DNA from 4 places in the Lysinibacillus sp. KU-BSD001 genome. Region 2 is predicted to be linked to each of the others. Evidence: riboswitches for the same ligand, from Rfam matches in the RefSeq annotation. Region 2 holds a riboswitch; each other region holds the start of a gene.

Region 1 (8,292 bases), on a different contig from region 2:
TCATCCATCATCGCTTCCGTATGTGCACGAAGCTCCTGCATAAAGTCGATTGCTTCGATTGAATACGGATTTAATGCTAGCGCAACACTAAATTTTGCGGCTGTTTCATCTGCTGTTGTAGCAGATAGGCGCACGGAGCTAATTTCTTCATAGCTTGTCAGCCGCTCTGTAAATGCCACGATATCTGCTTCTGTTAATACTTGATCACTTTCTAGGATAATTGTAGTTGGCGCTAGCTCCCCTTTATCAAACTTTGATTCTACAATCTCATATCCTATACGAGAAGGTAATTCTTCCGGGAATTTTTTCACTGTATCGAACTCGTATTCTAAATTAAATACATTGAACGCCGTAATGAACATAAAGATCGCTACAATCCCACCTGAAAGCCCTGGCTTATTGACAACAAACTTAGCAACGGGGCCCCATAAACCATGTTTTACTTCTCGGTGCTCACCATATTTCGGTACTTTTGGCCAAAATGCTTTTCGACCAAATAACGTAAATAGCGCCGGTACTAATGTGACAGAAGCGAACATAATAATAAACATCGCCGTCCCAAAAATCGGAGCGAAGTTTTGGTAATCACGGAAATCCGCGAAAAATAATACAAGCATCGCAGCTAAAACCGTACCACCTGCAAATACAACCGGTTCCCCTGTTGCACGCATCGCATGCTTCATCGCTTCATACTTATCTTCATAATGATTTAGCTCTTCTCGGTAACGTGAGAATACAAATAATGAATAATCGATTACCGCCGCAAAAAGTAAAATGCTCATAATCGATGTCGTCGAGTTGTTAATTTCTAGCCCACCAGCACCCATCAGTGCAATGATTTGATTGACTACTTGGTACACAACAACTGTCGCAAATAGTGGAATAAATGCTAGTAGTGGTGATCGATAAATTACAATTAGTAGTACTAAAATAATAATGATTGTCGCAAATAGTAATTTGAAGTCTGCCGCTTCAAATAGTTTAATTGTATCACCAGCAATCCCAGCTGGACCTGTAATATAAAAATCTGTCTGTAACTCTTTTGCGACGTCATTTCCAATCGTAGAAGCATGATCATTAATTTCAGCATACTCTGCATTGCCAAGACCTGCCTGTAAATTCATTGGGACAATCATAGTTGATTTGTCTTCTGACGTAAAACCTGCTAATGCTTGCGGGGGTAATGTAGAAATATCAATGATCGTATCGACACCTTCAATATTTTCCGCAAGTATCGCATTCAAAATTTGCTTCACTTCATCTACATTCACTTCCCCGTTTTCATTATGAAAAACAAGTATCCCTGGTGTCCCTTGATCATTTGGGAATAATGCCTCTGATTTTTGCTCAGCAATAATCGCTTCCGCCTCGTCCGGCAGCGATTGAAAGTTTGATACTTTATAGTCCCCTAGCTTCGGGCCTGCACTTAGCCCTACCATTAATACTAACCAGACGATAATGGTCGTCCACATACCACGCTTTGTAGCAACCCAATCTGTAATGGGATGTAATAGCTTATTCACTTCATTTCCTCCTCTATGGAAAATACTACGTTTTACATCATAGCGGACGAATATAAATTCAATATAAACTAGCCGTGGTATAATTAAATTAAAAACGGAGGTCATCCAAATGTACAAAACAGTCGAGGAAACCGCCAAAGATATTGGGATGCCCGAGTATCAAATCTTACAATACATTTACAATGGCCGCATTAAAGCCGTACATGACGGTGAGCAGTTTTTAGTAAACAGCCGCCAATTTGACACGTACCACGAACAACTTGAACGGATCAAACAAGAAATTGAAATTTGGCGTAATACACCGATTCCAGAAGATATTGATGTGAAAGACGAAGATTAACTAAACCTATACGTAAAAAAGATCCTGCGTAGGCGGGATCTTTCTCGTTTTGAATACCAAAAAAAAGTACTACAGCTATGTTCAATCTGCAGTACTTGTACAATGTTATTCATTTAAAATAGAAGGATTATTTTTATTTTCTGGCTTGTCTTTATTTTCATTATCATTTTGTTTTTTCGCTTGATTATTTTGTCCAATGACACCTAAGTCATCGGCACTAATATCCAAACCATACCCGTATTCTTCACGATCTAATCCATTTTTCTTCTTTTTTTCTTTTGCCAAAAGGCTCACCTCCATTTATTAAAGTATCCCTTTTGGCTTTTTTTATGCTCATTCCTCACTTTTTACAAAATCACGCAAGTTAGCCTGTTTGACAACTTACACTTTTCACACAAAAAACGCCCTCCTATAACGGAAGGCGCTGTAAATTAAATCGATACAACAAATCCAGCACGTTTACCAATAATTTCGGCATAATCTTCCACCATAACGGAAGCTGTTGGATACATCCCTGCACCTGGGCCTGTTACCGTTAACGTCCCGATATAATTTGTCTCCATCGACACCGCATTGAATACATCATCAATTGGGAATAATGGATGTTCTGCATTTACGAGCATCGGTGCTACTTTTCCAATAATTTGACCCTCTGCATTTTTCTCAACCTCTGCCACGTGGCGATAACGTAAACCTTTTTCATTTGCGGCTTTAATATCATCCAGTGTTAATGTATCAATACCAATGACTTCTACCTCTGACCACGCTGGCTGTTCCCCAAATGCCAGATCGGATAGGATCATTAATTTTTTAAATGCGTCCTGACCTGATACGTCATTAAATGGATCTGCTTCTGCATAGCCTAGGCGCTGTGCTTCTGCTAATGCTTGATCGTAGCTCCAACCTTCTTGACGCATTTTTGTTAACATATAGTTCGTCGTCCCATTTAAAATGCCTTGAATACGGCTTACATCGTTCACTAGTAAAATATTTTTCATTGTTTTAATAATAGGTACGCCACCTGCAACCGTTGCCTCATAGCCTACGAATACACCGTTCTTTTTCGCTAGCTCTTGTAGTTCTATCCCACGCTTGGCAAACATCACTTTATTTGCCGTAATGACATGGCATTTATGTTCAATCGCACGTTGTAAATAAGAGAATGCAGGTTCTTCATTCACGATTGCCTCGAATACAACTTGCATCCCTTTTTCTGCGAATACATCATCAATATTATCTGTTAATAAATGCTGCGTTCCTGGTACACGTTCTCTTGACGTATCACGCACTACAATTTTCGCTACTTCTAGTTCTACGCCTAGCTTTTCACGTAGTTCTTCACGCTTTTCATTTAAAATATGGTAAATCCCCTGACCTACTGTGCCAAAACCTAAGATGGCCGCCTTGATTACTGCCATAAATGTCTCCTCCAAAATCCGTAAGAAATCTATATAAACAAATTATTCTAAAAATTTAACATAGGAAAATTTTATCGTATATCCTATATGAAAACAAGAAAAATCTTCTCTAGATGAACAATTGTTTTTTTAAAATGTACACAAACACCTGACATTGTCGTAAACCTTTCAAAATTCCGACACAATTAAAGTTTCTTCTATAAATAAATAGAAAAAGCATCCTAGATTCTGGATGCTTTCTTTAAAGCTTTGAAAAGTAAGGGGACTTTTCAAAAGCATATATTTTATACACTACACGGCAACATCTGCATAAGAATGGCGATAACGATCTAGTACTTTCTTTACGATAATCTCTTCTTTTTTCGTAAATGGCGGTACTCCGTATGTACGATGGACAAGCTGGAATTCACCAAACTTTAAAAACCATTCCTTTGCTGGCAAACTAATATGATTTGTTCCGTACTCCTGATATGCATCGTATACTTCCTTTACAATATAGCCCGTTGTTTCAAGGTCGTGTGTAGCTTCTGAAAATGCGCTATGTCCGAACGCTTTTTTCCACATCGCATCGACACGCTCTAATAAATATTGGATTGAAATTTGATTTACGAAAGCATGTACTTCATTTAATTCGTATACAACATATGCTGCGACGTTTTGCGCACTGTAAACATTGCCCATTTTCAACACTCCTTTTCCTACAATTTTAGTTGGTTTTATCTTTAACCTTATATTAATACACCGAAACTCAATTGTCAATAATGTTTATAAAATTACTAGGTTTTAAATTTTGAAGTAAAGGTGGCTTCCTCGTGAAATGATACGAGTGTCACCACCTCCCTTTGCCGCATGAGGCTATTTATTTAGAACTAATGGTTATATTTTAAACTTGTGCACCTGCTTGAGCTTGTGATTTGGCTAAAGCTTGGTCTAAGTCAGCAATGATATCTTCTACATTTTCTAAGCCGATTGAAAGACGAATGAGTCCCTCTGATACACCCGCTACTTGTAATTGCTCTGCTGATAATTGTTGATGTGTAGTAGACGCTGGGTGAATCACTAATGAACGTGCATCTCCAACGTTTGCTACGTGCGATAGTAGTTCTACACTATCGATGAATTCGCGACCTGCATCACGACCGCCTTTTAATTCAAATGTAAGCATCGAGCCGTAACCATGCTTTAAATATTTCTTCGCCGCATCATGTGATGGGAAGTCTTCAAAGCCTGGGTAATTTACTTTTTCCACGAATGGGTGGTTCTTTAAGTACTCCCCTACTTTTGTTGCATTTTCATTGTGACGAGCCACACGCAAATGAAGCGTTTCTAGCCCTTGAATGAAGTTAAAGGCAGCGTCTGCTGATAATGTCGGCCCGAAATCACGTAATAATTGCACACGTAATTTTGTTGCGAATGCTGCATTTGGTACATCAATACCATAGCGTAAGCCGTGGTAGCTTGTGTCTGGTTCTGTAAATCCTGGGAAGCGACCTTGCGTCCAGTCAAATTTCCCTGCATCGACGACTACGCCACCAATTGTCGTACCGTGACCACCAATCCATTTTGTAGCGGAATGGACCACAACATCGGCACCAAAGTCAATCGGATTTGAGCCATATGGCGATGGGAATGTATTGTCAATGATTAATGGTAAGCCATGCTCATGTGCAATATTTGCTACTGCTTCGATATCTAAAATATTTAAAGACGGATTCCCTACTGTTTCTGCATATAATGCTTTTGTGTTTTCATTAATAGCTTTACGGAAGTTTTCTGGATCACTTTCGTCTACGAATGTCGTTGTAATGCCGTAGCGAGGCAGTGTGTTCGCGAATAAATTGTATGTGCCGCCGTAAAGCGAACCTGCTGCTACAATGTTATCTCCTGTACCTGCAATATTTAAAATTGAGAATGCAATCGCAGCGGAACCAGATGAAAGCCCTACTGCAGCTGTCCCTTTTTCAATTAAAGCAATACGTTCTTCAAATACGCCAACTGTTGGGTTCATAATACGTGAATAAATGTTTCCTGCCTCTTCTAAAGCGAAAAGACGTTGCGCATGAGCAGTGTCTTTAAAGGCATATGCCGTTGTGCGGTAAATAGGTACAGCGATTGCGCCTGTGACAGGGTCTGGCTTTTGACCGCCGTGTAATAATAACGTTTCTGGTTTTTGTGACATGAGTAAATTCCTCCTAAAATATAATCGATGGATAATCGGTTGAGGAGGATTTCGAAAACGTAACCCCTCTTAATTTGGAAGTTGCTTTTTATACAAATGAGTACAAAAAGCCCTCTTCTCAAAATAAGAAGAGGGCTGCGAATGAGCAAGTTTTCCTCCCCTTATCTTTCAGATCCCGATTCGAATCTGTAGGAATTAGCACCTTAGTAAGTTGTTACTGGTTGCTGGGCATCACAGGGCCTAGTCCCTCCGCCTCTCTCGATAAGAGTATATGATTCATGTTCCATCTGTTGTTTCACAGTATAAAACAATTAAATCCGATTCGTCAACTATTAATTTAAAATTTTCTGAAATTATTGTTTTATACTCTCCTACAAAACTATTAATTAACTAATTTTTAACAGTATATTCATATAGAAACGTTATAATCAACATAACAATTAGGAATGTATAGGCATTGTAAAGTCAGCATTAAAATGATGCCTAAAGAAGTTAAATACATTTCTAATATAATACTTAACAGCCTGATGTCAGTTGTTAAGTATTATAAACATCTATTAAAAGGAGTGTGGCATGATGGGAAAATTACCAGCTTCAAAATCAACACCTTCTGTACAAACCGTGGTCATAGAACCGAAAGAAACAAACAAACGGAATTTAAAACCGCTCTGGATTGGACTTGCATTTGCAGCACTAATTATGATTACGTTGTTACCGAACAACGGGGAGTTACCTATAGCAGGGCAACGTGGACTTGCCATTTTAGCATTGGCTGTTATTTTATGGGTAACAGAAGCCGTTTCTTATCCCGTCAGCTCTGCGATGATTATTGGATTAATCGCCCTTTTACTTGGCTTTGCGCCATCCATCGCAGACCCAACTGTAGTATTAGGCACAAAAGATGCTTTAAAGCTTGCCCTTGGTGGCTTTAGTAGCTCCGCTGTCGCGCTTGTGGCAGCCGCCCTATTTTTAGCTGCTGCTATGCAGGCAACAAACTTACATAAACGGTTGGCGTTATGGGTTTTATCTCTTCTTGGAACAAAAACAAAAGCCATTGTTTTTGGGGCGATTTTAGTATCCATCATTTTAGCCTTCTTCGTACCAAGTGCCACTGCTCGTGCAGGGGCTGTTGTCCCGATTTTACTCGGCATGGTGGCAGCATTCGGTCTAGAGAAAAATTCACGCCTTGGTGCATTACTTGTCATTACGGCCGTACAAGCCGTTTCGATTTGGAATATCGGGATTAAAACCGGAGCTGCTCAAAATATGGTGGCCATTGGATTTATCCAAGAACAATTTGGCATCGATATTTCATGGGGCGCTTGGTTCTTGTATGCTGCCCCCTTCTCCATCCTTATGTCCATTGCACTGTTTTTCATTATGAATATGTTAATTAAGCCAGAAACGGACCAGATTGATGGCGGGAAAGAAGTCATTAAAAAACAATTAGCAGACCTTGGACCGTTAAAAGGAGAAGAAATTCGTTTAATCATGATCTCCATAGCACTATTATTTTTATGGGCAACGGAAGGGATCGTCCATCCGTTTGATACAACGACTGTCACAATTGTCGCCATCGCTCTATTATTAGCACCGAAAATAGGGGTATACACTTGGGAGCAAGTTGAAAAACTTATTCCGTGGGGAACAATTATTGTATTCGCTGTAGGGATTGCACTTGGTACTGTATTATTAACTACACAAGGGGCTCAATGGTTATCGGATGCAGTCTTTGGTTCACTTGGCCTTAATTCGATGCCGATTTTAGCCACAATTGCGCTAGTAACCGCCTTTAATATTCTCATTCATCTTGGTTTTGCGAGTGCCACAAGCTTAGCATCCGCACTCATTCCAGTATTTATTGCGTTAGCAACAACCATTACATTAGATATAGACCAAGTTGGGTTCGTATTAATACAACAATTCGTCATTAGCTTCGGCTTCTTACTACCAATTAGTGCACCACAAAATATGTTAGCTTATGGGACTGGTGCATTTACAACGAAAGATTTCTTAAAATCTGGTATTCCTTTAACAATCTTCGGCTATTTACTTGTCCTACTATTTAGTGCGACTTATTGGAAATGGATTGGCTTACTATCATAAAATATTATAAGATGGGCTTAATGGGTTTCCTTTAAGCCCGATTTTTTACATAAGGGGGAGTTTCCGATGAATTCAACACAAGCACTTTTACGTAGCCATTCCTCTGTACGCAAATATACAGGCGAAGAGATTTCACGTGAAAAGGTCATTGAATTAATTGAAACAGCACAAATGGCAGCGAGCTCACATTTTGTACAAGCATATAGCGTCATTTGGGTAACAGATGAAGAGAAAAAACAAAAGCTTGGGGAGTTATCGAAAAATGACTTCCAATTCAAAACAGCAGGCGCTTCATTTTTATTCTGTGTCGATTTTAAACGCCTTCAAGTAGCGGGCCAAAAGCATGGGGTGGAGATCGTAGCAGACTCGGCAGAAAATCTATTAGTGGGTGTCGCAGACGTTTCGTTGTTTGCCCAAAACTTTGTTGTAGCTGCCGAATCTGAAGGTTACGGTATTTGCTATATTGGCGGTGCACGTACAAACCCGGCTGAAATTAGCGAACTATTTGACCTACCAGAGTATGTCTTCCCATTATTTGCGATGACGATTGGTCAACCGACAAAACGCAATGAAACAAAACCACGTTTACCAGTTGCTGCTGTACTTCACGAAAATAGCTATAACACAGTACAATACGATACGTTACTAGATGAGTACGATGCGACAATGGAAGCTTACTACGCTTCTCGCTCTTCCAACCAAAAAATGGCGAACTGGACAAAACAA
Region 2 (8,292 bases):
ATATGAATTAGCGAACTGCTATTACGCAGGCCATGGGGTACAAGTCAATGAGCAGAGGGCGTTTGAGCTGTATACGTGTGCCGCAACGCAAGGTCATGCCGATGCGGCAAATAATTTAGCGGATATGTATTTCAATGGTGAATCCGTTGAGGTGAACGAAGAACAAGCATTTTACTGGTTTACGTATGCAGCAGAAAAAGGCATAGTAGAAGCGATGTTTACATTAGGTATCATGCATGAGCAAGGGCTTGGTACACAAGTAGATGAAGAACGCGCCTATTATTATTATGAGAAATCAGCAACAGCAGGCTATGATGATGCACAGTACCGCATGGGCTGTATTTATTTAGACGGTTTACTTGGAAAAGCGCAAGACGGACAACAAGCGTTGACATGGTTTGAAGCGGCAGCCGAGCAGTTTCATATTGATGCCATTTATAATTTAGGGTATTTATATGAAAAGGGAATCGCTGTTACACAAGACGGCACTAAGGCAATCGCCTATTATAAGCAGGCAGCACTACTCGGGGATTACCAAGCAAAGGTAAACTTAGCGTATATGTACGAAACAGGCGAGTGTGTACCAGTTAGTGTCGAAGAGGCGACTAAATGGCACGAAGCAGCCCAAGACCAACTAGAAGAAGGATGTCAGGAATGGTAGGAGAATAGACAAAGCAGTGCAACAAAGACTCAGGTTGAATGGATAAAGAAGCGTCTCATATAACACATAAAAAAACTTTTCAGGTAGAATGATAAGTATGAAATTATAGCAAAGAGGTGATGTTGTAATGGCAAATGCATCCTCAGAAACGACTATCCATCATATAGAGCATATTAGCGCATTACGTGGGATTTTACAGGAACAACAACAAGATGTAGCAGAGTTAAGGGCAATGATGAAGCGATTTGAATCGTATAAAGATGTCGGTATGGATTTGATTGGGGCAAAGAAATATACAGAAAAAGTAGTAGAAATTCAAGATGCTCAAAATAATCGGTTTCGCAAGCTAGATGAAATCATCTTCCATAATCGAAAAGAACTAAAAAGCGGAGAAACGGCGTATAGTACGCTGTTGACTTATGGAAAGGAAGTACGGAAGTTAGAGGCTGGTTTACGCACATTGCGATTATTTACACAGGATGTGATTGATATGCTCGTGCAAAATAGTACGGTCATGAATCGAGCAGACGATCGAATCGCTTATTTTGAAAAACGTGTAGCTACTTTAGAAGTTGAGATACAGCAATGGATAGAGAAATTGGCACCTTAAGATTTAAGGTGCCAATTTTTGTTCTTTCGTCTATTTGTGTCGCATATACAGTATTGTTTATGTCGTTAGGTATAGGTCTAAAGTATTTATATAGCACTTTTTGGAAATTAAAAATGAATAATAGTTCTTTCTGTAGATTTATATAGGACAAATTGATGGGAGACTAATTCCTTAATTTGGAGTATAAATAAAATTTCCGCTTGTATCAGCGCATAAACATAGTAATCTTTAAAAGGGGTAATTTAAAAAAGTGAAAGAAGCGTGATTCAATGTTTTTTAAAAAGACATTACATCAAGAACGCATCAACATCGATTTATTTCAAGTAAAAATTCAAATAGACAAACATCCAAAACTAAAACAACAGCTAACTATGTTAAATTTAACGGACGTGGATTTAAAATATTTATGTGCCTTTCAACCGTATGTTGAAAAAAATATTAATGAAATTGTGAATCGTTTTTATGATGTGCTCGGAATGAATCCTGGTCTCATTAAAATTATTGATGATCATAGTACAGTTGAACGGTTAAAAATAACGTTGAAAAAGCACATATATGAAATGTTTTGTGGTGTCATCGATGAATCGTTTTTCCACAAGCGTGAGCGTATTGCACGTGTACATGTGCATATCGGCTTACCGACACAAAGTTATATTGCAGCTTTTCAAACGTTGAATCTTTCTTTTATGGAATATATAAAACAATATATCCCGCATACGGAAGATCAGTTTCAAACGTTATTAGCTGTTTCAAAAATCTTGAATTTGGAGCAACAGCTTGTATTAGAAGCATTTGAAGCGTACGTAGAAGAATCGAAAAATGCGGTAAATAACCAAAAAGCAGCAGTAGGTCATGCGATTGTGGAATCAGCAGAAAGTTTAGCGGACATTGCGCAACAAACGAATGCCTCCTATCAACAGTTAAATGTGCAAACAGAAGAACTCGTAGCCTATGCAAAGCGCACAAATGAAATTTCATGTGCAACAGAACGGCAAGCCATTGAAGGGAAAGACCAAATGCATGCTCAATCCGCGAATATGATGACGATTGCTTCTTCTGTCGATGAAGTAGCACGTGATGTGCATCGTTTAACGGATATGACAAAGCAAATGGAAAACATCATGGCGATTGTTACAAATATCGCTAATCAGACGAATCTGTTAGCGCTGAATGCCTCGATTGAAGCGGCGCGTGCAGGCGAGGCTGGCAAAGGATTTGCTGTCGTGGCCAATGAAGTGCGAAAACTGGCAGAGCAAACGAAATCTTCTATTGATACAGTAGGGAATTTATTGAACGATACAAATGAACGGACGGAAAAATTGGAGCGTTCTCTAGCACGAATTCAGCAAGACGTTCAATTTGGTGAAGAAGACATGCGACAAACAGAGCAAAAATTTGCGCATATTTTATGTTCCATGAGTGAAACGAAAACCCAAAATGGTTTAATTGAGCGAAAAATTCAAGACCTTTGCAGTGTCATTAGTCAACTTTCAATTGCTTTTGATGCAGTTACGAACTCGGCAGATAAACTAGTTTGTATTTCACAAGAATTGAACGAATAAAGTATTCTCCGCTATTTGGGGAATACTTTTCTTTATTTTGTAATACAAAGCGCCGTTATTTGCTCTTAAAAAGGTTTATACTGTATGTAGGATATTTCTACCGTATAGGAGAGGTCAATATGAAGACGATAGTAGTTGTTGGAGGCGGCATTACAGGGTTATGCACGATGCATTATGTGAAACGCCAAATGAAAGAAAAGAACATAGAAGCGAAGTTAGTTTTGATTGAGCGCAATGAATACTTAGGTGGTAAAATTCATTCTACGCACGAGGACGGCTTCATTATGGAAACAGGCGCCGATTCGATTGTTGCGCGTCATCCAGGTGTGTTGGAGTTGGTTCGTGAGTTAGGGTTTGAATCAGAGCTTGTCTACAATGAGACAGGCATTTCCTATATTCATACAAATAATGAACTGCACGCAATTCCTGCAGGTTCTACGTTCGGCATTCCAATGAGTATCGAGTCCTTACAAGCAAGTACGTTGATTTCGGATGAAGCGAAGCAGCGTGTGTTACAAGATGCAACGATGCCAAATACAACGTTTACGAAGGAAAGCTCGATTGGGGCGTTTCTTGAACACTTCTTAGGAGAGGAAATTGTACGGAAGCAAATTGCTCCTGTACTTGCCGGTGTGTATTCAGGGGACTTATATCAACTTTCCCTTGCTTCGACATTACCGTATTTAGTCGACTATAAAAATGAGTACGGCAGTATTATGAAAGGCTTTGAAGCAAACCGTGAGCAGTTTGAAAAGGCGGCCAATAAAAAATTCATTTCATTCCGCAATGGGCTATCGGCCATCATCGATCGGTTAGAAGAAAGTTTACCTGACGTAACATTTATGAAAAAGGCAGAAGTGCATAGCGTAACAAAAATGGGCGATCAATATGAAATGGTCGTAGGAGACGAAACGATTGTAGCCGATATTGTGGTATTAGCTGTGCCGAACGAAACGGTACGTGAAGTGCTGAAGGATGAAGGGTTGCAAGTGAGCTTAAATAAATTCACAACCGCTTCGGCCATTACACTGTATGTCGGTTTTGATGTACCAGATAGCGTATTACCAGCGGACGGAACAGGCTTTATCGTCTCACATAATAGCGATTTAGTATGTGATGCTTCTACTTGGACGAGCCGTAAATGGAAGCATACATCGGCTGACGGGAATTTGCTCGTACGCCTATTTTATAAAAATGTAAATCCACGCTATGCAGAACTCGCAGCAATGACCGATGAGGAACTTGTAGCGGTAGCACGGAAGGATATTGCACTTAGTCTCGGTATTCAGGATGAGCCAACTGTTGTCAAGGTAACAAAGTGGATCGATCAAATGCCACGCTATGACTTAGCACATCATGACGCCTTATCGGTTGTCGTGTCAGATTTAGCGCAGCGCTACCCAAATGTACTACTTGCGGGTTGTTCTTATTTTGGTGTGGGGATTGGTGCGTGCATTCAAAATGGGAAGCATACAGCCGAGCAGATTGTCGCGATTCTATAAGAAATAATGCATGAAAACGTTTACTATCGCAAAACGTCTTGACGTTCGTTGCATATAACGTTATGATTCTTTTAATTATTGACAAAATTCATATATTTTCTTATCGAGAGAAGCGGAGGGACTGGCCCAGTGAAGCTTCAGCAACCAACAGTAGTCAGGTGCTAAATCCAGTCGGCAAATGCCGTAAAGATGAGAAGGAATGACGATTTTATAGCCTTCTTATACAAAGAAGGCTTTTTATTTTATGGAAAAATAACTGAAAAATTGTGCAATTCAGTATAGAGAAAAGAGGGGCATAGATGGGGTTACTTGAAGCTTTACAGACGCGTGTATTAACGGCAGATGGTGCGATTGGGACACTGCTTTATTCATATGGGTTAGATTATTGCCATGAGGAAATGAATGTCACAAGACCAGAAATAGTAGAGAAAATTCATGAGCAATACATTGAAGCAGGCGCAGATATTATTCAAACGAATACGTACGGCGCTAATGCCATTAAATTAGCACGTTATGGCTATGAAGGTCGTGTGCAAGAGTTTAATGAAGCAGCGGTGGCAATCGCTAAAAAAGCAGCTGAAGGTAAAGCCGTCTTTGTACTCGGAACAATTGGTGGTATTCGTGGCATTCGTAAAAGTGATGCGACGTTAGCCGAAATTGTGACGGCCATTGAAGAGCAGGCCAAGGTGTTACTCGCTGGTGGGATCGATGGCATTTTACTAGAGACATTTTATGATTATGAAGAAATCCAAGCCGTTGTGCAGACAGTTCGTGCATTAACAGATTTGCCGATTATTGCCCAAGTATCGATGCATGAACCAGGTATTTTACAGGGGGGCATTGCACTTGGGGATGCACTGAGTCAGCTTGAAGCACTAGGCGCAGATATTGTTGGTAGTAATTGTCGCTTAGGACCATTCCATACGATTCAAGCATTTGAAAAGGTGAATTTACCGGAAAGAGCTTATTTGTCTGCTTATCCAAATGCCTCGCTACTAGATGTTGAAGATGGCCGTGTCGTGTATGAATCAGAGGCCGATTATTTCGCACGGGCAGCAGAAGAGCTAGTGAAGCAAGGGGTACGTTTAATCGGTGGTTGTTGTGGCACAACGCCAAAGCATATCGAGGCAACGAAAAAACGTTTAGCCAATAGCCAGCCAATTACAGAAAAAGCGAAAAAGCCTGGGACAGTTGAATTTGTTCGTTCACCAGAGCCACGTCAGTATGAACCGCTTCATATGAAAGCAAAACGTGAACGTTCTGTGATTGTAGAGCTAGATACACCACGTCACCTTGAAATCGAAGGGTTTATGAAAGGGGCAAAAGCGCTTTATGAAAACGGAGCAGATGTTATTATGATGGCGGATAACTCACTCGCTTCACCCCGTATTAGTAACATCGCGATGTCGGCTATTTTGCAAAATGAAGGGGTACGTGTTCTTCCGCATTTAACGTGCCGTGATCGTAACTTAATTGGCTTACAGTCGCATTTAATGGGGCTTGATGCACTGCAGCTACATGATCTTTTAGTCATTACGGGCGACCCGACAAAGGTAGGGGATTTCCCAGGAGCAACAAGTGTATATGATGTGTCATCGATGGAGCTAATGTCACTCATTAAACAGTTAAATGAAGGGATTTCATTTTCAGGGAAGCCACTTCGTAAAAAAGCCAACTTCTCGGTTGCGGGTGCCTTTAATCCGAATGTGCGTGTCGTAGCACGTGCTGTAGACCGCTTGGAGAAAAAGCTGGAGCATGGCTGTGATTACTTTATTTCGCAACCCGTGTATTCAAAGGAAAAAATAATTGAAACTTATGAGGCGACGAAGCATTTAGAGGCACCCATTTATATTGGCATTATGCCAGTGACAAGCTTTAGAAGTGCAGAATTTTTACATCATGAAGTGCCGGGCATTAAGTTATCAGACGACGTTCTAGCGCGTATGGAAGCGTGCGGTGAAGATAAAGAAAAGGCGACGGCAGAAGGTGTAGCCATCGCAAAAGAACTATTAGATACAGCATGTCAATATTTCAATGGTATTTATTTAATTACACCATTTTTACGATACGATATGACACTTCAATTGTTGGATTATGTCAAAGAGCTAGATGCAAAAAGAGAAGGAGTACAAGTAAATGCGTAACCACCCGATTTATGAACAACTAGAAAAGCGAATCCTCATTATTGATGGTGCGATGGGGACGATGCTACAAAATGAAAACTTAACACCGGAAGATTTTGGCGGCGAAGAATTAGATGGCTGTAATGAAAACTTAGTCATTACACGTCCGGATGTGTTAAAAAAGATTCACCGTGCTTATTTAGAAGCCGGTTCAGATATTATTTGTACAAATACATTTGGTGCGACACCACTTGTATTAAATGAATATGATTTAGGCGATAAAGCGGATGAAATTAATACACGTGCGGTCGAATTAGCGAAGGAAGCGGTAGCGGAGTTTTCCACACCAGAGTGGCCACGTTTTGTGGCGGGGGCAATGGGACCAACGACGAAAACCTTATCGGTTACAGGCGGGATTACATTTGAAGAGCTAGAAGAAAACTTTTATCAGCAGGCGCGAGCACTTGTCCAAGCAGGATCTGATTTAATTTTACTGGAGACGAGTCAGGATATGTTGAACGTAAAAGCGGCAACGATTGCGATGCAGCGCGCGTTTGATGAGCTTGGTGTCGAGCTACCCGTGATGATTTCTGGCACGATTGAGCCAATGGGGACAACGCTTGCGGGTCAGTCGATTGAGGCGTTTTACATTTCGATTGAGCATATTAAGCCATTATCAGTTGGTTTAAACTGTGCGACAGGTCCAGAATTTATGACGGATCATATTCGTTCCTTATCAGATTTAGCGACAAGTTATGTCAGCTGTTATCCGAATGCAGGGCTTCCAGACGAGGAAGGGTGCTATCATGAAACGCCAGATTCGTTATCGAAAAAGCTACGCGGCTTTGCGGAAAAAGGCTGGCTCAATATTGTAGGTGGTTGCTGTGGTACGACACCAGCACATATTGCTGCGATTCGCGAGGCAGTCGAAGGGTATGTCCCGCGTCAGCTACCTGAAAAGACGCATGGTCATGCTGTCTCAGGCATTGAGCCATTACAATATGATGATTCGATGCGCCCGTTATTTATTGGGGAACGTACAAACGTAATTGGCTCACGTAAATTTAAGCAATTAATCATTGATGGCAAATTCGAGGAAGCAGCAGAAATTGCCCGTGCACAAGTGAAAAACGGAGCACATGTAGTCGATATTTGTTTAGCGAACCCAGACCGTGATGAAGCAGAGGATATGAAAAACTTCATGCCGGAAGTTGTCAAAAAGGTAAAAGTACCGATCGTGATTGACTCAACAGATGAAAAAGTCATGGAAGAGGCGCTCAAATTCTGCCAAGGGAAAGCGATTATTAACTCGATTAACTTAGAAGATGGCGAAGAACGTTTTGATGCCGTGATGCCACTTGTTAAAAAGTACGGGGCTTCGGTCGTTGTCGGTACAATTGATGAGATCGGTATGGCCGTAACACGGGAGAAAAAGTTAGAGGTAGCGAAACGTTCACATGATTTATTGACACAAAAGTGGGGCATTTCACCAGAGGATATTATTTTTGACCCATTAATGTTCCCAGTCGGTACAGGGGATGAACAATATATCGGTGCTGCGGAAGAGACAATCGAAGGAATTCGTCTCATTAAGGAGCAGCTACCGGGCGTATTAACGGTGCTAGGTGTAAGTAATATTTCATTTGGTTTACCGCCAGTTGGTCGTGAAGTATTAAATGCGGTGTATTTATACCACTGTACACAAGCGGGATTAGACTATGCCATCGTGAATACAGAAAAGCTAGAGCGTTATGCATCGATTCCAGAAGATGAAATCAAGCTAGCGAATGATTTAATCTTCCGTACTAATGATGAAACATTAGCTGCCTTTACA
Region 3 (8,292 bases), on a different contig from region 2:
GGGTTTAATACTTCTGTTGGAACGCCTTCAACAGCTACAGGGATGTTTAATCCGAATACGCCATCTTGAATTGTTTCCACATCGTTTAATTTACCTTCGATAGCAGCGCGAACCATTGCACGTGTGTAAGAAAGCTTCATACGAGAACCTACGCCGTACTCGCCACCAGTCCAGCCAGTGTTTACTAAGAATACTTGTGAACCGTGCTCGTCAATTTTCTTCCCTAGCTGATCAGCATACACTGTTGCTGGAAGTGGTAAGAATGGAGAACCGAAGCACGTAGAGAATACTGGTTCTGGCTCTGTTACGCCACGCTCTGTACCAGCTAATTTTGAAGTGAAACCACTTAAGAAGTGATACATTGCTTGCTCTTTTGTTAATTTAGAGATTGGAGGTAACACACCGAAAGCATCCGCAGTTAAGAATACGATTGTTTTTGGGTGACCTGCAACAGATGGTGTTACGATATTTTCAATGTAGTCGATTGGATACGCTACACGAGTGTTTTCAGTTAATGAGCCGTCATCGTAGTCACATACACGTGTTTCTGGATCAACTACTACGTTTTCTAAAACAGCACCGAATTTAATAGCGTTGTAAATTTCTGGCTCTTTTTCGGCAGAAAGGTTGATTGTTTTTGCATAACATCCGCCTTCGATGTTGAATACACCATTGTCAGACCAACCGTGCTCATCATCACCGATTAATTTGCGGTCAGCGTCAGCTGATAAAGTTGTTTTACCAGTACCAGATAAACCAAAGAATAATGCTACGTCGCCAGCTTCACCAACGTTTGCAGAACAGTGCATTGGGAAGATACCTTGCTCCGGTAATAAGTAGTTCATAATACCGAAGATGGATTTTTTCATTTCACCAGCATACTCCGTACCACCGATTAAAATGATTTTCTTTTCCATTGACGTAATGATGAAAGTCTCAGATTGTGTACCATCAACAGCAGGATCAGCTTTGAAAGATGGAGCTGAAACGATTGTGAAATCAGCTACATGAGCAGCTAATTCTTCAGCTGTTGGACGGATGAATAATTGATGACAGAAAAGATTATGCCAAGCATACTCGTTTACAACTTGAATTGATAGCTGAGAGTCTTTGTCAGCTCCTGCAAATCCTTTGAATACGAATAACTCGTCTTTCTCTTTTAAGTAGTTAACCACTTTTACGTATAGGTTGTCGAAAATTTCAGCTGAAATCGGTTGGTTTACTTTTCCCCAATCAATTTTATCCTTTGAACCTTCTTCTTCGACCATATACTTATCTTTAGGTGAACGACCTGTATATTTACCAGTTTCAGCACGTAATGCGCCGTCAACTGTTAATGTAGCTTCACCGCGTGAAGTTGCTTTTTCAACTAATTGTGGTACAGAAAGTTGTACTTGTACATTTGTCCCGCTTAATAAATCCTTCAGTTCGTTGTTGATTTCTACTGAATTCATCGATTAAATACCATCCTTTTTTATATAGTTCCCTTAGATAAGGGCAGTTTATTCTTAATTCAAAAATAGTATAACACATTGCTTTTAATAATCTATACTAATTCTTAATTTATTTTGTGAATTTTTTATAATTCCTAAAACGATTATAAAACGTTTGACATAATAAAACAAATTTCGTAATATGGGAAATTGAACGGATACTCTTATCCCGAGTTGGTGGAGGGTCAAGGCCCGATGAAGCCCGGCAACCTGCAATACGTATAAACGTAACGTGTTGGTGCCAACCTGATGCAAGGACATATTCCTTGAACGATAAGAGTGAAAGGTAACGAAAAGTTAATTCCTTTCGCTCGCTGAATGAGTGAAAGGGTTTTTTGTTTTTATAAGAAAAAATTCAGTATATGGAATTTTTTCATTATTATAATGCTTTTCTAAATCCTCGTGTAAAAGTTAGCAACGGGCTTGAGTTTCAATCCGTACGGGTAGACTTACATGGGTAATGAGTACCGTATCAATATTGCGTCTTTGCGCAGGGCAATTATTAGGAGGAAAACAAATGACAAACCGTCGACTGTTTACATCAGAAAGTGTAACAGAAGGGCATCCAGATAAAATCTGTGACCAAATTTCAGATGCTATCTTAGATGCGATTTTAGCCGCAGATCCTAATGCACGTGTAGCGTGTGAAACGACTGTCACAACAGGACTTGTATTAGTATCTGGTGAGATTACAACTTCAACGTATGTTGATATTAAAGGCATTGTGCGTGATACAGTAGCAGAAATTGGCTACACACGTGGTAAGTACGGCTTCGACGCTGAAAATTTAGCTGTATTAGTTGCAATTGGTGAACAATCACCTGACATTGCACAAGGTGTGGACCAAGCACTTGAAGCACGTGAAGGCTCAATGTCTGACGAAGAACTTGAAGCAATTGGTGCTGGTGACCAAGGTTTAATGTTTGGTTATGCATGCAATGAAACACCAGAGCTTATGCCGCTGCCAATTAGCTTAGCGCATAAATTAGCACGTCGCTTAACAGAAGTACGTAAATCTGGAGAGCTATCATATCTTCGTCCAGATGGTAAAACACAAGTAACTATAGAATATGATGAAAACAATACGCCTGTACGTGTGGATACAATTGTATTATCTACACAACACGATGAAGATATAACATTAGAGCAAATCCAAAAAGATGTAAAAGAACTTGTGATTCATGCAGTTGTACCGGCGGAGTTAATTGATGACAATACAAAATACTTCATCAACCCAACTGGTCGTTTCGTAATTGGCGGACCAAAAGGAGATGCTGGTTTAACAGGCCGTAAAATTATCGTGGATACATACGGTGGTTATGCTCGTCATGGTGGCGGTGCATTCTCTGGTAAGGATGCAACAAAAGTTGACCGTTCAGCAGCATATGCAGCGCGTTATGTAGCGAAAAATATTGTAGCAGCTGGTTTAGCAGATCGTGCAGAAGTACAACTTGCATACGCAATTGGCGTAGCGCGTCCAGTATCAATCGCAGTTGACACATTTGGCACAGGGAAAGTAGAAGAAAGTAAAATGGTAGAATGGGTACGCGAATTATTTGATTTACGCCCAGCAGGCATTATTCAAATGCTTGATTTACGTCGTCCAATCTACAAGCAAACAGCGGCATATGGTCATTTCGGTCGTACAGATTTAGATGTACCATGGGAAAAAACAGACAAAGCCGAGCTGTTACGCGAAAAAGCAGGATTATAAACCATACCATTTCTTTGCAGGGAATAAGGTAAAAGCCGTCACAAATGTGGCGGCTTGTTTTTAATTTAAAGTGAAAAAGTTAGAGGTATTTATTATACAAATATTAAAATATGGTATAAGTTCTATTTAGTGGAGTGGTTGATAAAAGGGCCTTTCTCTATAAAGGCTCTTTCTAAGGAGTAGATGCTAAATTAGAAAATTTTCTATTTATATAAACAGATGCGGTAATTTGTCATTGCTATTATAAAATAACTAATAGTGTAAAAAATAAACAGGGTAAGGTTGGTAATGAACTAAGCTCTCCTTTATAATAGAGAGCATAGAAGGAGAGGAAATTATGAATATAAAAAAAATCGGCTTAATACTAGCGACAGCAATTGTTTTAGTAGCTGCGATCATCTATGGTGGTACATATGGAACGGTTCAGCAAATCGAAATCGATAATACAGCCATTCAATTAGAAATTGACGGTTTTAAATTAAAAGAAGTGACAGTTTCTCAGGAAGAAAAAATTCATTCATCTGATCACACTTCTATCTATAAAGTAAGACAAGGTATTTTTCTAGCAGGGACATTAAAAATTGTCGAGAAAGTCATAGATAATGGCGATAAGGTCTTGTTTTTTGAGTTTATCAATGCGAGTGGCAAGCAAATGGATTTACCAGTTACTTTAACGGTTAAAGGAACAGATCGCTATGATAAGTTCGATATGATGGCAAAGGCGTATGTATCCACAGATGAAGCTTATTGGGGAGATGTGACGACCAATGTGAAAGGAATTTATAATGTATATACAGCAAATGATTTAACGAAATCAATGCTACTTTCCCATAACTATGTATCTAAAAAAGTTACTGAAGAAAATGATACTGGAAATGTTTCAAAAGTACGACAGTTAATAGAAGAAAATCAGTTTGGAGAAGTCGAGCAATTAGACGGAGCATTAGTCATTCCTTTCTCAATGAAGACAACGGCTAAAAACGATATTTCGGAAAGTTGGATGATGATTTCAGCAGAGCCGCTTTTTGAAAATGAAAGTAATGCAACAGCATATAAAGAACAATCGAATGCAGAGCAGCACAGCTCCATAAAATGGTTAACAATAAATGGTGCGATGTCAAAATTACATAAGGATACTGAGCCAGCTTTGGAAAATGTATACGGCAGAAACGTATTCAATATGGCGAATGATGCGATTTTAGAGCGCTATCAAGAAACAGAAGAACGCTTCTACTACAATCTGTTAGTTGTTTTAGTGAATAAGCTAGTAGAGTATAAAGAATCGGGTAAGCAAGATGCATTTGTCACAGAGTATACAAGCGGTCTTTTAAAGGAACAGTATAATATACAAGCACCTTATATTAATGCGCAAGAAAATGAAGTGATACATCAATTTTTATACGATACACAAGTTGTATTACAAGATGAGGCATTAAGTAGTGCCATGCTTGACTATGCGGATTTTTTAGTTGCGCAGAGAGCTAGAGGAAATGTGATTCATACAAGAAATGGTTACTATATTACAGATTATATGGCGCTTCGGAAGAATGAAGAGGTGAAAAAATCACATGCTTCATTAAAACAGATCATTTCAAAAATGAATGTGTTATTTGAGGCTTATAAAGTAACGAATGATGAAAAATATAAAAAAGCAGCGGTTTCGATGTTAAATGGACTTGAAGATTTAGGGGACAGATGGGTTAACCCAGCAACGGGTGAACCATGGGGACAAACTACGTCAACATATGAATTCAGCGACAGTGAAGACAAACTCACTCAATCAGAAGCAATGAAGACCGTGGAATATTTAGAGGAACTAAATATCACATATAAAGGTGTTTTCAACGAATTAGTCAAAACACTTCAATAAAGAAATGGGCGTCCGTAAAACGCCCATTTTTTATTTGGATATGTTACTATCTAGTCATTTGACCATTATTTAATGAATATTTAATAATTTTTTGATAAAATGAGACATATTAGTCTTTTATCATCTGTTCAATGTATTATTTTTGAAGTGATTTATAGAACTGTCCTTTTTCAACGTATTCGCGAATAATGCGGTCCATATCTTCGCGATCTTCAGGCGTAATGTCACGCACGACTTTCGCAGGACGTCCCATCGCTAATGTATTTGGTGGGATTTTTTTGCCTGGAGGGACTAAGCTACCGGCACCAATAAAAGCGCCTTCGCCAATTTCAGCACCATCTAAAATAATCGAACCCATGCCAATTAATGCGCGTTTACGTACAACACAGCCATGTAATGTTACTTGATGGCCAATCGTTGCTTCATCTTCAATAATTAAAGGGTTGTTTGGGCTTTGGTGCAAGCAACTTAAGTCTTGGATACTTACACGATTGCCAATAATAGTTGGCGCCACATCGCCCCGAATCGATGTATTAAACCAAATTGATGTTTCTGCTCCGATAGTAACGTCACCAGTAATCGTCACATAATCAGCAATAAATGCGGATGGGTCTATGTTCGGATTTTTATCTTTATAAGGGTAAATCATATTCAATCTCCTCATTTCAAGCTAATATATATCATTATCGTATCAAATATATGAAACGAAATAAATAAACTTTTGCACTTCTTTCAGTAGGTGTTCAAACACACTGAAAGAAGTGCAAGCCTCTGGCGGATGTCACGGATTCGGAATGGAGTTCTTAAGAGGAAGTCAGCTTAAAACCACCGCATCGTGCGGTAACAGCTGACTGACCCACATCCTGTGGGCCTTAAGCACAAAGCCGAATCCGGACGCAATTACGCCGAGGCGCAATTGGTTAAGGCAAAAAAGTATGACTATTTTCTAGTTAAAGTGTGAGATAAGCATTCGTGTCGAATGAGGTTAGACAATGGAGGTAGCGAAAATGATGGAGAAGCAGTTACTTTCACACTTTTTAAACATAATGAACGAGAGTTTTAGGAGGAAGTCCAATGTGGAAATGGGAAGCTGAGGGGCAGCCGAAAGCGGTTGTTGCTATTTTTCATGGCGCTTATGAGCATTATGCATGGTATGCGTGGCTGATTGAAAAATTGCGCAGCACAGGATTTCACGTTGTCATGGGAGATTTACCGGGGCATGGTGTACAAACAAAAAATCATCGCTATCATGATGAAGATTTTAGTGAGTACTACACATATGCAAAACAATTAGTAGAAGTCGCTCAGACCGATAATTTGCCGGTATTTATTATTGGAAATGGGCTGGGTGCTACAATTGCAGCACGTGCTGTATACCGCAATAAAGTGGAATGTGCAGGTCTCATTATGGTGTCACCTTGGTTGCAACTAAAATTGGAACCAGGAAAACTATCCAAAGCGTTATCAAGTTTAAGTGCTATTACATCAAGTGTAAAGTTAACGCATGATATTACCCATAATCAATTAACACGTAATTTTGAAGTGTATGGTGAAATGAAGGATGAAATACCATTTAACACCGTTGTGACAGTAAAATGGTATCGTGAGCTTCAACAGTTATTAAAAATGTTAAAAGACCCTGAAGTAAAGATTTCTTCCATTCCATTACTTGTCATGACAGGTGGGCGTGATAAAATTACAGATACAACTGCCTCTAGACAATGGCTTGTGCAACAAAATTCGAAAAGTTTCCAATTCAAAGAGTGGCCAGAATGCTTGAGTAGTTTATTTTTTGAGTTTGAACGGGAAGAAGTATTTTTATTAACAAAAGACTTTATGCATAATAGTCTGCGATCACTAGGCTATATTATTGATTAACTATAAAAACGCAATAGGGTGGGCCTATTGTGTTTTTTTTGTGTATTTAATTTCGGGATTAACTATTTTAAATTTTAAAAAAATTGGTTGAATGACCGTTCTTTTTGTAATATAGTGTATTTCAAACTAATAAACTATTTCAAAACAAAGGGGGTATTATATGGAAAGTATTGTTACCTTTTTGAACAATATTTTTTGGGGACCTTGGTTTATTTATGGAATCATGATAATCGGTCTTTTCTTCTCTATCATTACTCGATTCCTTCAAGTCCGTCATATTAAAGAAATGTTCGCGCTCATGTTTAAAGGGGAAAAATCGGAAAAAGGGATTTCCTCCTTCCAAGCATTATCTATTGCACTATCAGGCCGTGTAGGTACTGGTAATATTGCGGGTACTGCAACAGCCATCGGGATGGGTGGCCCAGGTGCTGTGTTCTGGATGTGGGCAATTGCCTTTATTGGGGCAGCGACTGCGTACGTAGAGTCGACATTGGCGCAAATTTATAAAGAAGAGAAAGAAACTGAATATCGTGGTGGTCCAGCTTTCTATATTGAAAAAGGCATGGGGCAAAAGTGGTTTGCTATTATTTTTGCAGTAGCAGCATTACTAGCCATGCTTGTTTTAATGCCTGGTGTTCAATCAAATGCGATTGCTGGGGCAATGAATAATGCATTCGGAATTGATAATTGGATTATTGGTCTAATTATTGCTATTTTACTTGGGGTTATCATTATCGGTGGGGTTAAATCGATTGCGAATGCAGCACAAATCATTGTACCGTTTATGGCGTTAGCGTATATTTTAATGGCGATTGTCATTATTGTTATGAATATTGGCGAGGTACCAGGTGTCATTGCGCTTATTTTCTCAAGTGCATTTGGTGCTCAGGAAATATTTGGGGGTATTATCGGTTCTGCTATTGCTTGGGGCGTAAAGCGTGGTATTTATTCGAATGAAGCGGGTCAAGGGACAGGAGCGCACCCTGCAGCAGCTGCGGAAGTATCTCACCCAGCAAAGCAAGGGTTAGTACAGGCGGCATCGGTTTATATTGATACATTATTAATCTGTTCGGCTACGGCATTTATGATTTTATTTACAGGTATGTACAATGTACACGATGAAAGTGCAGAAAAAATACCAGTAATGGTGGATGGTGAAGTGCATATGGTCAACGATGAGCCATATGAAATTTACCCAACACTTTTCACAGGTGAATTTGGTAAAGATGAATATACGGGCGATGCGCAAGTTTCTTATGCACAAACAATTAAAGAGGGTGCAGCATATACACAATCTGCCGTAGATGAAGCATTACCAGGCTTTGGTGCACCATTCG
Region 4 (8,292 bases), on a different contig from region 2:
GCGAGTGGTGTATCATTCCCCATCGAACCGAGCGGATCTTTTCCGTCTTTTGCTAACGGAACGATATATTTTTGCACATCTTCAAATGTGTAGCCATAGATTTTTTGACGCAGCGTTAAATCATTCAGCACGACTGGCTGCTCTTTTTCAGTTTTCAGCTTTAACATATTATCTTCAAGCCATTGTTGATAGGGCTCTTTTGCGACCATTTCTGCCTTTAGCTCATCATCTGAAATGATTTTGCCTTGCTCAAGGTCAATTAACAGCATACGACCTGGGCTTAAACGGTCTTTTAATACAACGTCTTCTTCTGGAACATCGACAACGCCCGTTTCAGAAGAGAAAATAACATGGTCGTCTTTTGTTACATATAGGCGCCCTGGACGTAAGCCATTTCGATCTAAAATGGCACCGATTTGTTTACCATCCGTGAAGCAAATGGCTGTCGGACCGTCCCATGGCTCCATTAAACTCGCATGATATTGATAGAATGCTTTACGGTCTTTCTCCAGACGTGGGTTTTCTGTCCATGGCTCTGGAATTAACATCATCGCTGCATGTGCAGGTGTACGACCTGCTAATACAAAAAACTCAAATGCATTATCCAACATCGATGAATCAGATCCTGTTGTATCAATAATCGGCAAGATTTTTTGTAAATCTTCACCGAATGCTTCCGATACAAACTGTTGCTCACGTGCACGCATCCAGTTAATATTACCGCGTAGTGTATTAATTTCACCGTTATGGATAATATAACGATTTGGGTGTGCACGTTTCCAAGAAGGGAATGTATTGGTAGAATAACGGGAGTGAACAAGCGCAAAAGCCGATACAAAGCTAGGATCTTGCAAATCTTGATAGAAGTCACTTACTTCCTCTGGCGCAAGTAAGCCCTTAAATACCATTGTCTCACTTGACAAACTTGGCATATATAACTCATAGCCCTGTGCCTCTGCCCAGTGCTCTAACTGTTTACGGATGACGTATAATTTACGTTCAAAGGCTAAACGTTCTCCTGCTTCGTTGCGTACAAATACTTGGCGTACAACCGGTGCAGAAGATTTGGCAATCGCACTTAAGTTTTGTTTGTTTGTCGGGGCCCAGCGCCAACCAATTAAACGTTGACCTTCTTGTGCGATCAGCTCATTCATTTTTTCTTCAATGGCCGTACGTTCTTGCTCTTTGTCTGTAAAAAATAATTGCCCTACAGCATATTCACCTTTTTCTGGTAAATGCATGTCTGGACAGTTCGATTTAAAAAAGGCATGAGGGATTTGTACCATAATCCCTGCTCCGTCACCTGTTTTTCCGTCTCCGCCACGTCCGGCACGGTGCTCTAAGCGACATAACATTTCTAAACCGTTTTTTACGATATCATGTGATGGCTTCCCTTTAAAATTTGCGTACATCCCAATACCGCACGCATCATGTTCAAATTGTGGCGAATACAGGCCCTGTGGTTGTGGATATTGATGAAAAGTCATAATAAATTCCCCCCAAATCTTTCACTAACGTATTTACATTTTAAAGTTTTCGAAATAATATAAACAATATATAGTTTGGATGGAATCAATCTAATATTTCGATAAATGAGGTGAAAGCGTTGGAATTAAGGCAATTACGCTACTTTGTAGAGGTAGCTGAACGAGAACATATTTCAGAAGCAGCAGACTATCTTCACGTAGCACAGTCAGCGATTAGCCGACAAATCGCAAATTTAGAAGATGAACTAGGAACACCGCTTTTCGAACGAATTGGGCGCAATGTTAAATTAACACCAATCGGTAAAATTTTTTTAGAACATGCAATTACCGCGTTGAAGGCAATTGACTTTGCTGCAAAGCAAGTGGAAGAATACTTAGATCCAGCAAAAGGAACAATCAAAATCGGTTTCCCGACAAGTTTAGCAAGTTATGTATTGCCAACAGTCATTTCTGCCTTTAAAAAGGAATATCCCGATGTATCTTTTCATTTGCGACAAGGTTCGTATAAATTTTTAATCGAGGCTGTCAAAAATCGAGAATTAAATTTAGCTTTTTTAGGTCCGCTTCCGCCAAAAGATGAAGCGATTACGCCAACCATTCTGTTTAGTGAGAATATCCATGCACTATTACCAGCAAATCACCCCCTTGCCAAAAACGAGCGTCTTAACTTAGTAGATTTACGTAACGAAAATTTTGTTTTATTCCCAGAAGGGTATATTTTGCATAAAGTAGCTGTGGAAGCATGTAAATCAGCCGGTTTTGTCCCAAAGATTACATCTGAAGGAGAAGATATGGACGCATTAAAAGGGTTAGTGGCAGCAGGTATCGGCGTGACGTTATTACCTGAAAGCTCCTTATCTGACTCGACACCACGCTTTACCGTAAAAGTCCCAATCGCATTACCTGTAATCCGTCGAACAGTTGGTGTCATTTCCCCAACGAACCGAGAACTCGCTCCATCTGAACAAGTATTTCTACAATTTGTTACAAACTTCTTCTCTCGTTTAACACAATTTCAATAATGACGTACGTAGGGTGATTTCCTAGGAAATATTAGCGAACTGCGCTTAGAAAAACGCAATTTACGACAAAAAATCCCGAGGTTTTGATATTAACCTCGGGATAAATCATTTTATTATTCAGATACAGGTACGACTGCGCCGCCCCACTCTTCAAGAATGAATTCTTGAATTGGTTCAGAACGTAGTACTTCTACTAAGCGAGCAATTGCTTCACTGTCTTTGTCTTCGCTACGAACTGCGATGACGTTTACATATGGAGACTCAGAACCTTCGATTGCGATTGAATCTTCAAGTGGATTGATCCCAGCATCGATTGCAAAGTTAGAGTTGATAACTACTGCATCTCCTTCACCTTCTTCATAGTATGTTACTAATAATTCAGGTGCAGAGCTTGCATCAATTACTAATTTTTTCGGATTGTCTACAATATCATCGATCGTTGCAGCTGTTTTGTCGATATCCTCTTTTAATGTGATTAATCCTTGTGCTTCTAATAATTGAAGAATACGACCTTGGTCAGATACTGAGTTTGAGATGATAATTGTAGCTCCATCTGGTAGCTCGTCTAATGATTTATATTTTTGAGAGTAGATACCGATTGGCTCAATATGAATCCCACCAGCATTTACGAAATCATAGCCCTTTTCTGCGATTTCAAGCTCTAAATAAGGGATATGTTGGAAATAGTTCGCATCAAGATCACCTGACTCTAAATCTTGGTTTGGCATAATATAGTCTTGATATGGCTTAATCTCTAAATCGATACCCTCTTCTTCTAAAATCGGCTCTGCTTCTTTTAAAATTAATTCATGTAAACCATTTGAAGCACCAACAACAATTTTTGTATCTTCTGCTGTTTCCCCAGCATCATTTGTTGCTGTATCATTTGTTGGTTTTTCGTCATCAGAACCGCAAGCTCCTAATGCAAGTGCTAATGATGGTACTGCTAATAATGATAAATACTTTTTCATGTGTTGAAACCCCTTTTCTTTATCTTATATGTCTTTTTATAAAAACGGCTGTTGCCGATACTACCTTATCGCTTGTCTGTACGTGCTGTAATCGCATCGCCAATCCATTGAATCACAAATACAATTACTAAAATAATAATCGTTGACATCAACACTACGTCATCACGACTACGCTGGAACCCTTCGATAAACGCCAAGTTCCCTAAACCGCCTGCTCCGATAATCCCTGCCATCGCTGTGTAACCAACAAGCGCAACAGCTGTTACGGTAATCCCTGAAATCAGTGCTGGTAAACTTTCTGGAATAAGCACTTTAACAATAATCGTGGATGTTTTAGCCCCCATTGAACGAGCTGCTTCAATAACGCCTTTGTCGATTTCACGTAACGCAATTAATACCATACGTGCGTAAAATGGTGCAGCCCCAATGATTAATGCAGGGAGCGCTGCGTTCGTGCCACGAATTGTGCCAACTAAAAACTTCGTAAATGGAATTAATAAAATAATCAAGACGATAAACGGAATCGAACGGAAAATATTCACCAATGACCCCGTTAAAAAATGAACGATTTTATTTGCCCACATTTGATTCGGACTCGTTAAAAATAATAAAACCCCAATGGCTAACCCTAAAATAAGCGTAATAACTGTTGAAATGGCTGTCATGTAAATCGTTTGGTATGTTGCCTCATACATCGTTTCCCATTTTACATTCGGAAATAATTGACTAAGCATGTTCAATCACCTCCGTCTGAATCTCATGCTGCGATAATATGTTTAGTGCTTGTTGCACTTGCTCTTCTGTGCCATCAATATGCACAACCAATGTCCCGTATGGACCACTTGTTGTATGTGAAATCGAACCATGTACAATATTCACATCGACGCCGTATTCTTTAATGACTTGCGAAATGACCGGCTGTTCGGTTGCTTGTCCTACAAATGTCACTTTCACAAGCTTCCCTGTAGGGTAGTTGGCTAAAATTTGCTCAATCGATTCTTTTGTTTCATTTGTACCGGACACTTGTGAAACGAATTTTTTTGTAATTGGGGCTTGTGGGTTTTGGAAGACGTTTAATACTTCGCCAGCCTCTACTACCTTTCCAGCTTCCATGACAGCGACACGATGACAAATTTTGCGGATAACATGCATTTCGTGTGTAATCAATACAATCGTTAAACCAAGTCGCTTATTAATATCTAATAACAGCTCTAAAATCGAATCCGTTGTTTCTGGGTCAAGTGCAGATGTCGCCTCATCACAAAGCAATACTTCCGGATTGTTGGCAAGCGCTCGTGCAATGCCGACACGTTGCTTTTGACCACCTGATAGTTGTGAAGGGTACGCTTTGTCACGCCCTGCAAGACCAACTAAATCGATTAACTCTGCCACACGCTTTGCGCGCTCATCCTTTGGTACACCTGCAATTTCTAATGGGAACGCAATATTTTCTTCCACTGTACGCGACCATAGAAGATTAAAATGTTGGAAAATCATGCTAATCTTTTGACGCGCTGCACGTAGCTTATTGCCTGAAATCGCCGAAATTTCTTCACCATTCACCACTACCGAACCTGTTGTTGGCTTTTCTAAACCATTCAACAGGCGAATCATCGTACTTTTACCAGCACCACTATAGCCAATAATGCCGTATATTTCGCCTTTCTCAATCGCTAAGTTTACATTGTCAACAGCTTTTAGTTCACCATTTTTGGTCTTGTAAACCTTTGTTATATTACTTAACTCAATCATAATAAACTCCTTCTACATGAAAAAACCTTCCTACTAATATAGACAAGCAGAAAGGTTTTCGCACAATTTATACGTTAACCGCTCTCTCATCTTTCAAAGCAAAACTTTGAGTGACTTGGCACCTTTTCACAATTGTGATGGTTGCCGGGCTTCATAGGGCACTTCCCTCCACCGCTCTTTATAAGAGTAACGTTATAAAATTTATTTTATGCATGTAAATGTACCATGACTATTAATTGTCCGTCAATTGTTTTTTAACATTTCATACAAATTTAGTACGGATTGAAATGCGTACACTTTTTGGACAATTTTACCGTTTTTAACGATTACTAAACACGGCACACTTTCAATTTCATAGTCATATGCTAGGTCTTCCATATAATTTAAATTTGCTTTACCAAGGGGTAATGTGGGCAGTAACTCTTCCACCACATTTAACATTTTAGATGCAACAGCACATGTACCGCACATCGGTGTATATAAATAAAAAGCGGCCATCTCTTTTTCGTTTATGATTTGCTGCCACTGTTCTTTTGTCCAGTCTTCCATCTGCTCATCCTATTTCACTTTGAATTTAGCCGCTTGTAAAATATCACGCACGACACTACTTGGTGCCTCGGCTACACCATTAAATGGCACAGGTAATTCAAGTTGCACAGCCTCGCTATATGTTCGGCGCATAATTTTTCTTAAATAATCCCCTGATTTATCGCGATCAAAAAAGGTAAATAGCTCAATATCTTCGTATGGTTCAAGTAAATCGATTAATGCTTCTTCGTCGATTGTGCCATTTGTACACAAAATCAATACTTGCTCAGCAAGAAGGGGTGTGATTTTTAATTTATCAGAGCGACCCTCTACGATTATACACTTTTCAATCATTCAATTCTCCCCCTACGTCGAAAAAAACGCCAAAATCCATACTAGATTCAGGCGCTTCTTTGTATTATTCAGAAATAAACTCTTCGTATGCTTCTGCAGTTAATAATTCTTCCACTTCTGCTTCATTTGAAAGTTCAACCACAATCATCCAAGCATTTTCGTATGGAGATTCATTAACGAATTCTGGGTTATCTGATAATTCGTCGTTTGCTTCTACTACTGTACCAGATACTGGTGAATATAATTCAGAAACTGTTTTTACTGACTCTACACTACCGAACGGTTCGTTAATTGTTACTGTATCGCCTACTTCTGGTAGCTCAACGAATACAATATCACCAAGTTCGTTTTGTGCAAAATCCGTAATACCAACGCGTACTTTATTGCCTTCGATTTTTACCCATTCGTGTTCTTTTGTGTAGCGTAAATCTTTAGGAATACTCATGAAAATCCCTCCAACAAAATGTATAAATCTCTTTCAGTTTGACATATTTCAGTAGTAAAAACAAGGTTGTAATCAGCCTATTTCCACGTTTCTGAGAAGTCAGACTCCTTGAAACCAAGCGTAACTTTTTCACCATCTGTCACAACTGGACGTTTAATTAACATCCCATCAGATGCAAGCAAAGCTAATTGCTCTTCTTCGGACATATTTGCTAATTTATCCTTTAAGCCTAGTTCTTTATACTTGTTCCCTGAAGTATTGAAAAACTTCTTTAGTGGAAGGCCACTTTTCTTATAGAGTTCTGTTAATTGTTGCTGTGTTGGCGTTTGTTCAACAATGTGTATAGATTCGTAAGCGACATTGTTTTCTTCTAGCCATTTTTGTGCCTTTTTACATGTCGTACATTTTGGATATTGAATAAATTTTAATGGCATGTATGTAGCTCCTTTTATTGTTATCTTCTCTTCTATTGTATAAGATTTCCTAGCCGAATGCTAAAAAAAGAACTAAACGACATGCCTCGCTCCAGTAAATGAAGCGTCCCCCGCTCTATTATCATATTCATATGTAGCAAAGAGCGACAAAACGAATTGTAAACTGTTCAAATCAATAAAAATCCGGATGTTTTTAGCATCCGGATTTTATACCTTACACTACGTACTTTTCAGCTTCAATCAGTTTTGCTGCTGCTTCGCGTTTTTTCGGAATTAAGTTGTAAGGGCTATTGCGTGTTAATTTACGAAGAGCTGACAACATCATACGACCATTGTCGCCTTCTACTGAAGCAAGTAATGTATCTTTTGCTTCTGCTTCAATAATGGCAAACGCTTCTTGACAGAAGATTTGTGTGTAAAGGATTTTTTGCGCTGCTTTTTCTACACCTTCGCGTTCAATTGCCTTTTGCGTACGTATAACTGCTGATTCCATCGCGTATAACTGGTTCGCAATGTTTGCAATGTTTACAAGTAGCTCTTGCTCTTGATCTAATTTTGCACCGAACGCCTGCGCTGCTGTACCTGCTGCAAGAATTGCGATTTTCTTCGCGTTCTTCACAAGATATTTTTCTTGTGCTAACGGCGCATCTTCAAGCTCTTCTGGCATCATCATGAGCAGTTCACTTTGTAGGTTTTGCGCTACTTGAAGAAGCGGTAACTCACCTTTTAACGCTTTCTTCATAAATGTACCCGGTACGATCATGCGGTTAATTTCATTTGTCCCCTCGAAAATACGATTTATACGTGAATCACGGTAAATACGTTCTACTTCATATTCAGCCATGAAACCATAACCGCCGTGTAATTGTACTGCTTCGTCCGCGATATAATCCAATGTTTCAGTGCCAAACACTTTGGCGATTGAACATTCGATTGCATACTCAGCGACAGCTGCTGCAATGGCTACACCATTTTTTTGCTCTTCTTCTGATAGTTGGTTAAGCGTATCTTCGAAGTACCCTACTGTACGATAATTTAATGACTCAGACGCATATAAATGTGCTGCCATTGTCGCTAATTTTTCTTTCGTTAAGTTGAAGCTAGAAATTGGCGTTTTGAATTGTTGGCGTTGGTTCGTATATTGAATAGCAAGCTCCAGTGCACGCTTCGCTCCACCAACAGTACCTATACCAAGCTTATAACGACCGATGTTTAAAATGTTAAATGCAATGACGTGACCACGACCGACTTCACCAAGTAAATTTTCTACCGGCACTTGTGCATCTTCTAAAATTAATG

Evidence for each region. A riboswitch is a leader RNA that binds a small molecule or an ion and turns the genes downstream of it on or off. The one in region 2 is predicted to bind S-adenosylmethionine.
Region 1: linked by a shared signal. The riboswitch ahead of AAGS61_RS20185 (O-acetylhomoserine aminocarboxypropyltransferase/cysteine synthase family protein) and the one ahead of AAGS61_RS18120 (bifunctional homocysteine S-methyltransferase/methylenetetrahydrofolate reductase) in region 2 are both predicted to bind S-adenosylmethionine.
Region 3: linked by a shared signal. The riboswitch ahead of metK (methionine adenosyltransferase) and the one ahead of AAGS61_RS18120 (bifunctional homocysteine S-methyltransferase/methylenetetrahydrofolate reductase) in region 2 are both predicted to bind S-adenosylmethionine.
Region 4: linked by a shared signal. The riboswitch ahead of AAGS61_RS14520 (methionine ABC transporter ATP-binding protein) and the one ahead of AAGS61_RS18120 (bifunctional homocysteine S-methyltransferase/methylenetetrahydrofolate reductase) in region 2 are both predicted to bind S-adenosylmethionine.

Annotation. Positions count from the first base shown of each region.
Region 1 covers NZ_JBDQZI010000024.1:18,934-27,225, reverse strand. Annotated here, with positions in the region: gene AAGS61_RS20210 (MMPL family transporter) at 1-1,523, opposite strand, end outside; gene AAGS61_RS20205 (DNA-binding protein) at 1,633-1,863, shown strand; gene AAGS61_RS20200 (hypothetical protein) at 1,969-2,157, opposite strand; gene AAGS61_RS20195 (homoserine dehydrogenase) at 2,295-3,281, opposite strand; gene AAGS61_RS20190 (hypothetical protein) at 3,573-3,962, opposite strand; gene AAGS61_RS20185 (O-acetylhomoserine aminocarboxypropyltransferase/cysteine synthase family protein) at 4,165-5,460, opposite strand; SAM riboswitch class I at 5,619-5,728, opposite strand; gene AAGS61_RS20180 (SLC13 family permease) at 6,037-7,566, shown strand; gene nfsA (oxygen-insensitive NADPH nitroreductase) at 7,633-8,292, shown strand, end outside.
Region 2 covers NZ_JBDQZI010000016.1:36,339-44,630, forward strand. Annotated here, with positions in the region: gene AAGS61_RS18100 (tetratricopeptide repeat protein) at 1-661, shown strand, start outside; gene AAGS61_RS18105 (hypothetical protein) at 789-1,271, shown strand; gene AAGS61_RS18110 (protoglobin domain-containing protein) at 1,541-2,833, shown strand; gene hemG (protoporphyrinogen oxidase) at 2,953-4,335, shown strand; SAM riboswitch class I at 4,433-4,531, shown strand; gene AAGS61_RS18120 (bifunctional homocysteine S-methyltransferase/methylenetetrahydrofolate reductase) at 4,635-6,479, shown strand; gene metH (methionine synthase) at 6,472-8,292, shown strand, end outside.
Region 3 covers NZ_JBDQZI010000003.1:15,332-23,623, forward strand. Annotated here, with positions in the region: gene pckA (phosphoenolpyruvate carboxykinase (ATP)) at 1-1,454, opposite strand, end outside; SAM riboswitch class I at 1,655-1,773, shown strand; gene metK (methionine adenosyltransferase) at 2,011-3,207, shown strand; gene AAGS61_RS05395 (hypothetical protein) at 3,545-5,077, shown strand; gene AAGS61_RS05400 (gamma carbonic anhydrase family protein) at 5,214-5,726, opposite strand; gene AAGS61_RS05405 (alpha/beta fold hydrolase) at 6,152-6,955, shown strand; gene AAGS61_RS05410 (alanine/glycine:cation symporter family protein) at 7,116-8,292, shown strand, end outside.
Region 4 covers NZ_JBDQZI010000010.1:73,682-81,973, forward strand. Annotated here, with positions in the region: gene gltB (glutamate synthase large subunit) at 1-1,487, opposite strand, end outside; gene AAGS61_RS14505 (LysR family transcriptional regulator) at 1,607-2,509, shown strand; gene AAGS61_RS14510 (MetQ/NlpA family ABC transporter substrate-binding protein) at 2,623-3,480, opposite strand; gene AAGS61_RS14515 (methionine ABC transporter permease) at 3,546-4,214, opposite strand; gene AAGS61_RS14520 (methionine ABC transporter ATP-binding protein) at 4,207-5,232, opposite strand; SAM riboswitch class I at 5,316-5,419, opposite strand; gene AAGS61_RS14525 (thioredoxin family protein) at 5,476-5,781, opposite strand; gene AAGS61_RS14530 (hypothetical protein) at 5,791-6,114, opposite strand; gene gcvH (glycine cleavage system protein GcvH) at 6,179-6,559, opposite strand; gene AAGS61_RS14540 (arsenate reductase family protein) at 6,637-6,993, opposite strand; gene AAGS61_RS14545 (acyl-CoA dehydrogenase family protein) at 7,208-8,292, opposite strand, start outside.